Regions from separate parts of the Sodalis sp. RH15 genome, predicted to be linked through region 3. Evidence: predicted binding sites of a transcription regulator. Region 3 holds the regulator's gene; each other region holds the start of a gene.
The links. Region 3 encodes CRP, which controls carbon source genes, mostly activating them, when cyclic AMP is high. Its sites were predicted from a motif close to ATGTGANNNNNNTCACAT; they were not measured.

Region 1 (3,153 bases), 410 kb from region 3:
GGCGCGTACGGTTGCGGCGGAATTCAAGCTTTTTGGCCGGATATTGCTTTATAATACCGGCAAGTTGGATTTCCATAGGAAAAACATGCCATGACGCAGGATGAACTTAAAAAAGCGGTAGGCTGGGCGGCATTGAAATATGTTCAACCCGGTACCATCGTCGGGGTCGGCACCGGTACCACCGCCGCGCATTTTATTGACGCTCTGGGCACCATGAAACACCAGATAGACGGGGCGGTATCCAGCTCCGAGGCTTCGTCGGCGAAATTGAAAGCGCTGGGGATCCCTTTGCTTGATTTAAACAGCGTGGATTCGCTGGATATCTATGTCGACGGGGCGGATGAGATCAACAGCCATATGCAGATGATTAAAGGCGGCGGCGCGGCGTTGACCCGTGAAAAAATCATCTCCGCCGTGGCGCGCCGTTTTATCTGCATTGCCGACGCGTCCAAACAGGTAGACGTATTGGGAAGATTTCCCCTGCCGGTTGAAGTGATCCCTATGGCGCGGGCGTATGTGGCCCGTGAGCTGGTGAAATTGGGCGGTTTGCCCGAATATCGCCAGGGGGTGGTGACCGATAACGGCAATATCATTCTTGATGTGCGTAACCTGCAAATATTGGATGCAGTGGCGCTGGAAGATAAAATCAACGCTCTGCCGGGGGTGGTTACCGTCGGGCTGTTTGCGCGGCGCGGCGCTGACGTAGCGCTGATCGGCACTCCGGAGGGCGTCAAGGTTATCGAATAAGCCGCGGATTTCCCATGAGCGGGCCGGCCGGGCAGGGATATTGTTACCGATGCCGGCCTGACTGCGGGCGACGGATAAGTGTTAATTTTGTTTACATAGCATTTTTTAATTCTTTATCTGAAATTCAGTGATAAATATCACATTTAAGTCATTTAACTGCCATATATAGGACGTATGCCTGTCCCTCCAGAAGAATTATCCATAGCAATCACTTATGTTCGGCGCTTGTGCTGGGCGGACTTTGGTCAATGAACTTGCCGATGCGGCAATATTTGTTATTTTGTCCGGGTGCTGTGTTTTGCAGCCGCTTCTGAAGTATCAAAAAGGGTCGGGAAATGGCGAAAGTATCGTTGGAAAAAGACAAAATCAAATTTCTATTGGTAGAGGGCGTGCATCAGACCGCCATCGATAATCTGCGGCATGCCGGTTATACCAATATCGAATACCATAAAGGCGCATTGGACACCGAGTCATTGAAGGCATCCATTCGCGATGCGCATTTCGTCGGCATCCGATCCCGCACCAACCTGACGGAAGAGGTGTTTGCCGCCGCGGAAAAATTGGTGGCGGTGGGCTGTTTTTGTATCGGCACCAATCAGGTTGATCTCAAGGCCGCGCTGAAACGGGGCGTGCCGGTATTCAATGCGCCTTTTTCCAATACACGTTCCGTGGCCGAGCTGGTCATCGGCGAGATGCTGCTGATGATCCGCGGTGTGCCGGAAGCCAATGCCAAAGCCCATCGCGGCCAGTGGAACAAGCAGGCCCAGGGCAGCTACGAGGCCCGGGGCAAAAAGCTTGGCATCATCGGTTACGGCCATATCGGTACGCAATTGGGTATCCTGGCGGAAGGCCTGGGTATGCAGGTTTACTTTTACGATATCGAGAGCAAGCTGCCGCTGGGCAATGCCCATCAGGTGGATTCGCTGCCAGAATTGCTTGGCCTCAGCGATGTGGTGACCCTGCATGTGCCCGATACCCAGTCCACTCGGAATATGATGAGCTCGGCGGAATTCGGCCAGATGAAAAAAGGCGCGCTGTTTATCAACGCCGCGCGCGGTACGGTGGTGGATATTCCGGCGCTGTGCGATGCCCTGGCCAGTAAACATCTTGCCGGCGCCGCCGTGGACGTTTTCCCTGAAGAACCGGCCACCAATACCGATCCGTTTGTTTCGCCCCTGTGCGAATTCGATAATGTTATCCTGACGCCGCATATCGGCGGGTCGACCCAGGAAGCGCAGGAGAATATCGGTACGGAGGTGGCGGGTAAGCTGGCGAAATATTCCGATAACGGGTCTACTCTGTCCGCGGTGAATTTCCCGGAGGTTTCTTTGCCGGAGCATGGTGAAAACGTCAGCCGGCTGCTGCATATTCATGAGAACCGTCCCGGTATTTTGACCCGTATAAACCAGATTTTCGCCGAACAGAGCATTAATATTGCCGCCCAGTATCTGCAAACCACGGCGGATATCGGCTATGTGGTGATAGACGTGGAAACCGATGCGGAAAATACCGCTTTGCAATTGCTTAAGGCGATACCCGGCACGATCCGGGCGCGTTTGCTGTACTGAGGTTTTGGCCCCAGGGCGGGGGCCGGCGCCTTGGGGGGACTGCGGCGGCTGCGAGATAGCCGCTGCATCCCCGTTGGTACGGTCTCCCTTTAACAGGTTCGCTGCACTCCCGGTGTTTGCGGGCCTACCGCGCCATGGGGCGCTCGGTCGGGCGGGAAAACCACGCCCAATTCGACCCCATTGTCACGGTCTCCCTTTAACAGGTTCGCTGCACTCCCGGTGTCTGCGGGCCTACCGCGCCATGGGGCGCTCGGTCGGGCGGGAAAACCACGCCCAATTCGACCCCATTGTCACGGTCTCCCTTTAACAGGTTCGTTGCACTCCGGGTGTCTGCGGGCCTACCGTGCCATGGGGCGCTCGGTCGGGCGGGAAAACCACGCCCAATTCGACCCCATTGTCACGGTCTCCCTTTAACAGGTTCGCTGCACTCCCGGTGTCTGCGGGCCTACCGCGCCATGGGGCGCTCGGTCGGGCGGGAAAACCACGCCCGATTCGACCCCATTGTCACGGTCTCCCTTTAACACGCGACTCCCTTTAACACGCGACCCCCCCTTTAACGGGCGATTGTGCTGTTGTGATTCTATTCAATCAAATTGGTCTTATTCATAATCATTTCAGTTTATCATGACTGGTAATAATCAGATCTAGATCGCATTTTTTATATTTTGACTCAATATAATCATTATGATTAAATGTAATCATACATGTGAGGGCAGAATGAAAATCAAAGCAACCATTGAGAGAATGCCGGGGGGGATGATGCTGGTCCCGCTGATTCTCGCCGCTTTACTCAATACCTTTGCGCCGCAATCGCTGGAGATCGGGGGGTTTACTTCGG
Region 2 (3,153 bases), 2.2 Mb from region 3:
TTGATGAGATCCCGGCGCACGGTGGCGGGCGATGCGCTCAGCACCGTCACCAATTGATCCACTGTCACCAGATTATGGTTTTTCAGGTAACCCAAAATCTGGTCAAGGCGAGGTTGTCCCGTCATCGCGTCCGTCCGCTTATGCCAATTGCATTGCCAGCGCGATGGCAACAGCCATGCTCTTGGCTTTGGCTTGTCCGCGCCAGGCGATATCAAACGCGGTGCCATGATCCGCGGAAGTCCGGATAAACGGCAGGCCGGCGGTGATATTCACCCCATCGTAGAAGCCTAGCAGCTTTAAGGGGATATGCCCTTGGTCGTGATACATCGCGACGACCATATCATATTGTCCCTCATAGGCTTGCAGGAAAACCGTATCCGGCGGACAGGGGCCGTAAACATTGATGCCTTTTGCCGTCATCGCCGCAATGGCCGGGCCGACAATGGTTATCTCCTCATCACCGAACAGACCGTGTTCTCCCGCATGGGGATTGACGCCGGCCACCGCGATGCGGGGGGCGTCGAAACCGACGCGTTTGAGAAAGGTATCCGCCATGGCGATAACGGTTTCTACCCGCGCCCGGCTCAGGGTATCCAGGAATTTGCGCAGGGCGATATGCGTGCTGACATGAATCACCTTCAGCTTTTCGGTATAGAGCACCATGGCGTAATCCCGGCTGTGGGTTAATGTCGCCAGCAATTCAGTATGCCCTGGATAAATATGGCCGGCGCTGTGCAATGCTTCCTTATTTAACGGCGCCGTGGCAATGGCATGAACCTCTCCCGCAATGGCCAGTTCGGTCGCCCGCTTTACGCAGCGGTAGGCCAGATCCCCCGCGGCCGATTGCACCTTGCCCGGCTGCAACGCCAGAGGGTCGGCCAGCGGTTCATCGATAACGTTCAATATGCCGGGAGCGAAATGCGCATCGGCGACGTTTTTAATAATCCGCAGCTCCGCCGCCGGCGTGATATTCAGAGATAAAACCCGCCGGAGCGTACCGGCGCAGCCCACCACCACCGCCGGCGCACCGGATAGGGGGCCGTCGATGAGTGATTTGATGATGATTTCCGGACCGATGCCCGCCGGGTCGCCCATGGTGACTGCAATAATTTTAATCACTCCGCTTCTCCTGATTGAAACACAATATGATTATATTGAATCATAGTTGATTATATGTGAGCACGATCAAAAAAAACCAACGTTAAATATTCTATAAAATAGGGGCGGCGGCCATGAGCTGTGATGTTAAATGATGAAATATAATCACCGACGTTCCCTGAGCGGGGAATGAAGAGACAAGGCAAGGTCAATGAATATAAACAGCACCCTTATCAGTGGTTATCAGGCGCTTAACGACCTGGGTTACCTGTTGCAGGATAAGCGAGCGGCATTACTGGTAACGGATAAAAACATCGCCGTTATTCCCGCCGTTCAAAGCGTGATTGAGCAGGTGTGCGGCAAGGTCGCCAGCCTTAAGATGATTGATAATGTCCCCCCGGAGCCCAGGGCGCAGGATGTGGAGGCTATCGTCGCCGCGCTGGGGGGAAAGTCGTTTGATCTGGTGATAGGTATCGGCGGCGGCAGCGTGCTGGACGTGGCGAAACTGCTTTCAGTGCTGTGTATCGGGGGCGCGCCGGATTTAACCGCCCTGCTGGCGGGAGAAAAGCCGCAAAAGCGCATCACCTCGCTGCTTATCCCCACCACGGCCGGAACCGGCTCGGAAGCTACGCCCAATGCCATTTTAGCCATCCCCGAACGGGAAACCAAAGTCGGGATCATTTCGCCGGTGATGCTGCCGGACTATGTGGCATTGGTGCCGGAGTTGACCGTCAGCATGCCGGCGTCTATCGCCTCGTCAACCGGTATCGACGCGCTCTGTCATCTGATTGAATGTTTTACGTCCGTGGCGGCCAACCCGGTCAGCGACAACTATGCCCTGATGGGGCTGAAAAAACTGTTCGCGAATCTGGAAATCGCCGTGGCCCGGCCGGATAACCTGGCCGCCCGATTGGAAATGCTGTGGGCGTCTTATTACGGCGGCGCCGCCATTACCCATGCCGGGACGCATCTGGTTCATGCCATGTCTTATCCCCTGGGAGGCAAATACCATATCCCCCACGGGGTGGCGAACGCCATTTTGCTGGCCCCCTGTATGCGCTTTATCCGTCCGGCGGCGGTGGCCAAATTTGCTCAGGCCTATGATTTAGTGCCTGATGCCATCACCTCTCTAAGCGACGAAGAAAAATCCCACGCGCTGGTGGAGTATTTTTCCGCCTTGGTGCAGCGCCTAAAGCTGCCGGCGAGTCTCGAGGCGCTGGGGATCGGCGGGGAGCATTTGCCTTATCTGGTGGAGGCGGCGCTGGACGTGCAGCGGCTCATGAAAAATGTTCCGACGCAAGTGGGCGCCGACGATGTCCGCCGCCTCTATTTGACGCTGTTCCAAACACAGGATTGTTGATTAATTACGAGGGTATTATGAGCAAAAAAATCAGCGGCGTACTGACGGCTATCGTCACCACCTTCGACAATAACGGCGATTTCAGCCCGAGCGCCATGCGTTTGCAGGTTCAGCGCCAGTTGGGTTACGGCAACGGCATATTCTGCGGTGGCACCAACGGCGAGTTTTTTGTGCTGAACGAGAAGGAAAAGCTGGCATTAATCGAGACCTGCACCGATGAGGTGGCGGGCAAGGCGGCGGTGGTGGGGCATATCGGCGAGATATCCACCCGCGAAACCATCCGGCTCGGTAAGCAGGCGGCGGGTTTGGGCGTCGATGCGGTTTCCGTGATCACGCCCTATTTTGTGCCGCTAAAACAGGAGGAACTGGTGTGGCATTACCGGGCCATTGCCGATGCCCTGCCGGTGCCGATCTTTCTCTACAATATTCCGGCGCGCACCGGCAACACGCTGCAACCGGAAACCGTCCGGCAATTGGCGTCCCATCCGAATATTATCGGTATCAAAGACAGTGCCGGCAGCTATGAAAGCCTGAGCGGCTTTCTTAACGCCGTGAAGGATCTCGAGGGTTTCAGCGTGCTTAACGGTCCCGACTCGCTCATTCATCAGGGCTTTGTCGATGGCTGCTCCGCATGCATCTCCGGTTTGGCCAACGTCGCGCCAAAAGAGATTAACGCTATCTGGTCCCGTTTCCAT
Region 3 (3,153 bases):
GTCGTTTATTTCCAATATCAATACGCTGGTGGTACCGGGAGGGAAAATGGGGCTGGCGATGGAACTGATCATGGGACCATTGGTAAAGCAGCTACTGGAAGGCAAACGCATTGAATAAACCGGGCGCGGCCGGAGCGTCGCGCCCGCGGTAACGCATCCGTCATTCAGGACGGCAAACGCACTTCAAAACTATGGGTAACGTTCACGGATTTGCCGAGCATCAAAGACACCGAGCAATACTTTTCCGCTGACAGCTCCACCGCCCTTTCGACGATTTTGTCGGTGAGCCCCGTGCCGGAAACTATGAAGTGTAAATTAATATGGGTAAATAACCTCGGCGCTTCGTCGCGGCGTTCAGAGGTCAGCTTGACTTCGCAATCACGCACATCCTGACGCCCTTTTTGCAGAATCGATACCACGTCGATGGCGCTGCACCCCCCAGCCGCCATAAGTACCATTTCCATTGGGCTGGGCGCTTTTTCCCCTGCGTTGCCATCCATCAAAATCTGGTGGCCGGAGGCGGATTCACCTATAAAAGACAGACCTTCGACCCATTTTACTCGTGCTTGCATTATGATGACTCCAGATAAAAAGTTTTTCCTGCACCCTACATTTTTATTGGAAAGGTGGCAATGTTACCTAACATACTTCATGCTGATGCAAGACAACAGAAGACACTGCTTCAAACCTATGCTAAAAACAAGGCTGGATCGACCTCATGATAATGAAAGGGCAAGAGAGCGATCGGAACATCACTAAAACCAGACCCTAATAAGTTCCCTAACGTCGCTCCGTTTACAACGGAGATGGATCGATAAAACAGCGCCGTAATAGGGAATACGATGTCCTGAACAAGGACAGCGATGACAAAAGAGGATAACAGCGAATGGTTCTCGGCAAACCGCAAACAGACCCGACTCTCGAATGGTTCCTGTCTCATTGCCATATTCACAAGTATCCATCGAAGAGTACGCTAATACATCAAGGCGAAAAAGCTGAAACACTTTACTACATCGTCAAAGGCGCCGTCGCGGTGCTGATAAAAGATGAAGAAGGTAAAGAGATGATCTTGTCCTACCTTAACCAGGGGGATTTTATCGGGGAATTGGGCTTATTCGAAGAAGGCCAGGAGCGCAGCGCCTGGGTTCGTGCGAAAACCGCTTGTGAAGTGGCTGAAATTTCTTATAAAAAATTCCGGCAACTGATTCAGGTGAATCCGGATATCCTGATGCGTCTGTCGGCGCAGATGGCCAGCCGCTTGCAGGTCACCTCGGAAAAAGTCGGTAATCTGGCGTTTCTCGACGTCACGGGACGTATCGCGCAAACCTTGCTTAATCTGGCGAAACAACCCGACGCCATGACCCACCCCGACGGCATGCAAATCAAGATTACCCGCCAGGAAATCGGCCAGATTGTCGGCTGTTCCCGTGAAACGGTGGGCCGTATTCTGAAAATGCTGGAAGATCAAAATCTCATCTCCGCACACGGCAAGACCATTGTCGTTTACGGTACGCGTTAAACGTTAATCAAACAGGCGTGGTACTCTGTGCCACGCCTGCTTGTTGGCAGCATGTGGCGTCGACTGATCTATCACCCCGAAGTCAACTATGCCTTGCGGCAAACCATCGTGCTTTGCCTGCCGGTGGCGATAGGGCTATTGTTCGGCAGCCTGCAGAACGGCCTGCTGTTCTCCCTGGTGCCCGCCTGTTGCAACATCGCCGGCCTGGATACCCTGCATAAACGCTTTTTTAAACGCCTGGCCATCGGCGGTACGCTGTTCGCCGTCAGCAGCGTACTGATCCAGTGGCTGCTCTTTGTACACGTACCCTTGCCCTTTATCATGGTGGGCCTGGCGCTGGTGCTGGGCGTCACCGGTGAAATCAGTCCGTTGCACGGGCGGTTATTACCCGCCTCCCTTATCGCCGCCATTTTTACCCTCGGCCTGACCGGCAACGCCCCGGTGTGGATCCCGCCGCTGCTGTATATCGCCGGTACCGCCTGGTACGGGCTGTTTACCGGCCTGTGGTTCCGATGGCTTAAAGAGCAGCCGATGCGGGAAACCCTCAGCCTGCTCTATAGAGAGCTCGCGGATTATATCGAGGCGAAATACAGCCTGCTGACCCAGCATACCGACCCGGAAACCGCCCTGCCGCCGCTGTTTGCCCGGCAGCAGCGGGTGATTGATCTGATTGCGCAAATTTACCAGCAGCTGCATATGCTGTCGGCCAACCATCAGCTTCAGTACAAACGTCTGCTGCGGACATTTCAGGTGGCTCTGGACCTGCAAGAGCATATCGCCGTCAGTTTGCATCAGCCGGACGAAGTGCAGAAGCTGGTGGAGCAGAGTCACGCTGAAGCGGTGATCCGCTATAATGCCCAATTGATTGCCGCCCGGCTGCGGGTGGTAGCGGACGATATTCTTTATCATCGGTTATCGGGCCGTTTCACCATGGCGGAAGCCCTGTCGGCGGTGGAAAAAATTGCCCAGCGAAATCCGGATAATCCGGTGGGGCAATTTTGTTTTTATCACTTCAGCCGCATCGCCCGGCTGCTCAGGACGCAACGTCCGCTCTACCGGCGGGATATCATGGCGGATAACCAGCAACGGCTCTCTTTCTGGCAGGCGCTGCGCAGCTACTGTTCGCTCAAATCCATGGCGCTGCGCAACGCCGCCCGGCTGGGCATTATGCTGGCCATCGGCAGCAGCCTGGGACTGGTGTTCAACCTGCCTAAACCCTACTGGATTCTGATGACGGTGATGTTTGTCAGCCAGAACGGCTATAACGCCACCCGGGTACGTATCCAGCATCGGGCGCTGGGAACCTTGGCCGGCCTGGTTATCGCCGCCGCGACCCTGCAGCTCCATCTGGGGGACGGCACGGTTTTATTGTTTATGCTGGTGGTGACCCTGGCGGCTTACCTGGTTTTGCGGAAAAATTACGGCCTGGCGATGACCGGCTTCACCGTAACCGCCGTTTACACCCTGCAGCTATTGTCCCTGAACGGTACGCATTTTCTGGTACCGCGGCTGGTGGATACCCTGATCGGATGCATGCTGGCGTTCGGCGGTACGCTCTGGCTGTGGCCGCAGTGGCAAAGCGGCCTGCTGCGCAAAAACGCCCATCAGGCGCTGGAAAGGGATCAGGACGCATT
Region 4 (3,153 bases), 960 kb from region 3:
GATGTCAAAGTGGCAAGCAGGGTTGTTGTTGATTTTATTGTCGGGAAGCGCGCTGGCAAAAGATATCCAATTATTGAACGTGTCCTATGACCCGACACGGGAGCTTTATCAGGACTACAATGCTGCCTTCAGCAAATACTGGCAGGCTAAGACCGGCGACAAGGTCACCATTCGGCAATCCCACGGCGGGTCAGGTAAGCAGGCTACCTCGGTTATCAACGGTATTGATGCGGATGTGGTGACATTGGCGCTGGAATCTGATGTGGACGCCATCGCAGCGCGCGGCCGGATTGATAAAAACTGGATTACCCGGCTGCCTGATAACTCGGCGCCTTATACCTCCACTATTGTTTTTCTGGTACGTAAGGGCAATCCCAAGCAAATTCATGACTGGCCTGATTTAATCAAGCCTGGCATCTCCATCATCACGCCGAACCCGAAGACCTCCGGCGGCGCGCGTTGGAACTATCTGGCCGCCTGGGGTTATGCGCTGCATCATAATAATAACGATCAGGCGAAAGCCCAGGATTTCGTCAAGGCGGTTTATAAAAATGTGAGCGTACTGGATTCAGGCGCCCGCGATTCCACGAATACCTTTGTGGAACGCGGCATCGGCGACGTTTTAATCGCCTGGGAAAACGAGGCTTTGCTGGCGGTGAATAAGGTGGGTAAAGGCCAATTCGATATCGTTGTTCCCAGCGAGTCAATTGTGGCGGAGCCTACGGTATCGGTAGTAGATAAAGTGGTGGACAAACGGGGAACCCGCGACGTGGCTACCGCTTATCTGACCTATCTTTATTCGCCGGAAGGCCAGCGTATCGCGGCCAGAAACTATTATCGTCCCCGTGATCCGGCAGTGGCGAAGGAATTTGCCGATAAATTCCCACAGCTCAAGCTGTACAGCTTGAAGGATGTGTTCGGGAGCTGGCAGCAGGTGCAAAAAGTGCATTTCTCCGACGGCGGCAGCTTCGATCAAATCAACCAACGTTAACCGTTAACCCAAGCATAACGCCGATGGCTATAAGCCATCGGTGAGCTTGTTGACAAAGTGTTCGGTCGGGTTAGGCTACCAGATCGTAAACACGCCGTGAATACATCCCTGTAGGCTCGATCCGCGCCACCCATGGCGCGGACGGTTTACTCTTCTGGCAACCTGCCCTGCCTTATTGACTTCGAGTGCATTTGTCAACAGTCTGGCCGATGGCAATAAGCCGTCGGTTTTTTTCCTCACATCTTCTTCCCGCTGCCCTGACGGACCACGTTTTTCCGGCGACCGCATCCTCTTCTCGCTTCACTCTCAAATTCAATTGCTTGTGTGAATAATCTTTTTTATCACTAGCGAAACGTTTCGATGGCGATCACATTTTTGATGGATTGAGCTTGTACACCTCTGCTTTTTTAACTAATTTCATCCTCAGCGAAACGTTTCGCTGGTGGAGGCAGGAAAATGAAGAAAGGTGTTTTACTGAACGCTGACGTCTCTGCGCTCATCTCCCGTCTGGGCCATACGGATCAGGTCACGATTGCCGATGCGGGATTGCCCATTCCCTCTTCAAGCCAAAGGATTGATCTGGCGTTGACCCGGGGTGTGCCGACCTTTTTACAGGTGGTGAGCGCGGTTGTCAGCGAAATGCAGGTAGAAAAGGCCATTTTGGCCAAGGAAATGGCGGAAATTAATCCTCAGCTGCATGAGGCGCTGCTGGATCAGTTGACGGCCCTTGAGCAGCAACAGGGCAATACCATTGCCATCGAGTATATCAGCCACCAGGTATTCAAAGCCCAGACCGCATATAGCCGCGCGGTCATCCGCAGTGGGGAATGCACTCCTTTCGCCAATGTCATCCTGTGCTCCGGCGTCACCTTCTGAGGCATCTATGCAACCGTTACTGCAATTGACAGGGATAGACAAATCCTTCCCGGGGGTTAAGGCGCTTACCGGCGCGGCGCTGACGGTTTATCCCGGCCGCGTTATGGCGCTGGTGGGAGAGAATGGCGCCGGCAAGTCTACCATGATGAAAGTGTTGACCGGCATCTACAGCAAAGATGCCGGCACCCTGTCATACCTGGGAAAAGAGGTGGCGTTCAGCGGGCCGAAGGCATCCCAGGAAGCCGGTATCGGCATTATCCATCAAGAATTGAATCTTATTCCTCAGTTGACCATTGCGGAAAATATCTTCCTCGGCCGCGAATTCCTCAATCGGTTCGGCGGTATCGACTGGAAACGGATGTACAGCGAAGCTGACCAGCTGTTGGCCCGGCTCAATCTGCGGTATAGCAGCCACCGTCTGGTGGGGGAGCTGTCCATCGGCGATCAGCAGATGGTGGAAATAGCCAAGGTCATCAGCTTCAAGTCCCGGGTCATTATCATGGATGAGCCTACCGATGCGCTCACCGATACCGAAACGGCGTCGCTGTTCAGCGTGATAAACGAACTCAGGCAGCAGGGCTGCGGCATCGTTTATATTTCCCATCGGTTAAAAGAGATTTTTCAAATCTGCGACGATGTCACGGTGCTTCGGGACGGGCAGTTTATCGCCGAACGCCGGGTAACCGAGTTACAGGAAGACGCCCTGATCGAAATGATGGTGGGACGTCGCCTGGAAGAGCAATACCCGCGCATTGAAGTCCCTCTCGGCGAGGAACGTCTAGCGGTCAATCATCTTAGCGGCCCCGGCGTCGACGATGTCAGCTTTACGCTGCGCCGCAGTGAAATCCTCGGCGTCGCGGGCTTGATGGGCGCGGGACGCACGGAACTGATGAAAACCCTCTATGGCGCGGCGAAACGCACCGGCGGCACGGTAGTGCTGGACGGGCGAGCCATTATGACCCGCACCCCTCAGGACGGGTTGGCTAACGGTATCGTCTACATTTCCGAAGATCGTAAGCGGGACGGGCTGGTGCTGGGGATGTCGGTGAAGGAGAACATGACCCTCACCGCCCTGCGCTATTTCAGCCGTCAGGGCGGCGGATTGAAACACGCGGAAGAACAGCAGGCGGTAGGGGATTTTATTCGTTTATTCAATATTAAAACGCCCTCGATGGAGCAGCCAATAGGCCTGCTGTCCGGCGGCAATCAACAAAAAGTCGCCATTGCCCGCGGCTTGATGACCCGGCCCAAGGTATTGATTCTGGATGAACCGACCCGCGGCGTCG

Region 1: serA (phosphoglycerate dehydrogenase) is a predicted target of CRP. The motif match lies at 873-890, and genes of this name have one in related genera.
Region 2: ACL2XO_RS13830 (iron-containing alcohol dehydrogenase) is a predicted target of CRP. The motif match lies at 1,174-1,191, and genes of this name have one in related genera.
Region 4: rbsD (D-ribose pyranase) is a predicted target of CRP. The motif match lies at 1,347-1,364, and genes of this name have one in related genera.

What each region holds. Positions count from the first base shown of each region.
Region 1 is NZ_CP178738.1:1,222,419-1,225,571, forward strand. It holds gene rpiA (ribose-5-phosphate isomerase RpiA) at 91-747, shown strand; gene serA (phosphoglycerate dehydrogenase) at 1,083-2,315, shown strand; gene ACL2XO_RS05780 (2-keto-3-deoxygluconate permease) at 3,033-3,153, shown strand, end outside.
Region 2 is NZ_CP178738.1:3,005,284-3,008,436, forward strand. It holds gene ACL2XO_RS13820 (DeoR/GlpR family DNA-binding transcription regulator) at 1-125, opposite strand, end outside; gene ACL2XO_RS13825 (D-threonate 4-phosphate dehydrogenase) at 139-1,119, opposite strand; gene ACL2XO_RS13830 (iron-containing alcohol dehydrogenase) at 1,310-2,458, shown strand; gene ACL2XO_RS13835 (dihydrodipicolinate synthase family protein) at 2,476-3,153, shown strand, end outside.
Region 3 is NZ_CP178738.1:813,049-816,201, reverse strand. It holds gene ACL2XO_RS03705 (phosphoribulokinase) at 1-118, shown strand, start outside; gene ACL2XO_RS03700 (OsmC family protein) at 165-572, opposite strand; gene crp (cAMP-activated global transcriptional regulator CRP) at 887-1,519, shown strand; gene ACL2XO_RS03690 (YccS/YhfK family putative transporter) at 1,571-3,153, shown strand, end outside.
Region 4 is NZ_CP178738.1:6,051,225-6,054,377, reverse strand. It holds gene ACL2XO_RS27325 (sulfate ABC transporter substrate-binding protein) at 2-991, shown strand; gene rbsD (D-ribose pyranase) at 1,448-1,867, shown strand; gene rbsA (ribose ABC transporter ATP-binding protein RbsA) at 1,875-3,153, shown strand, end outside.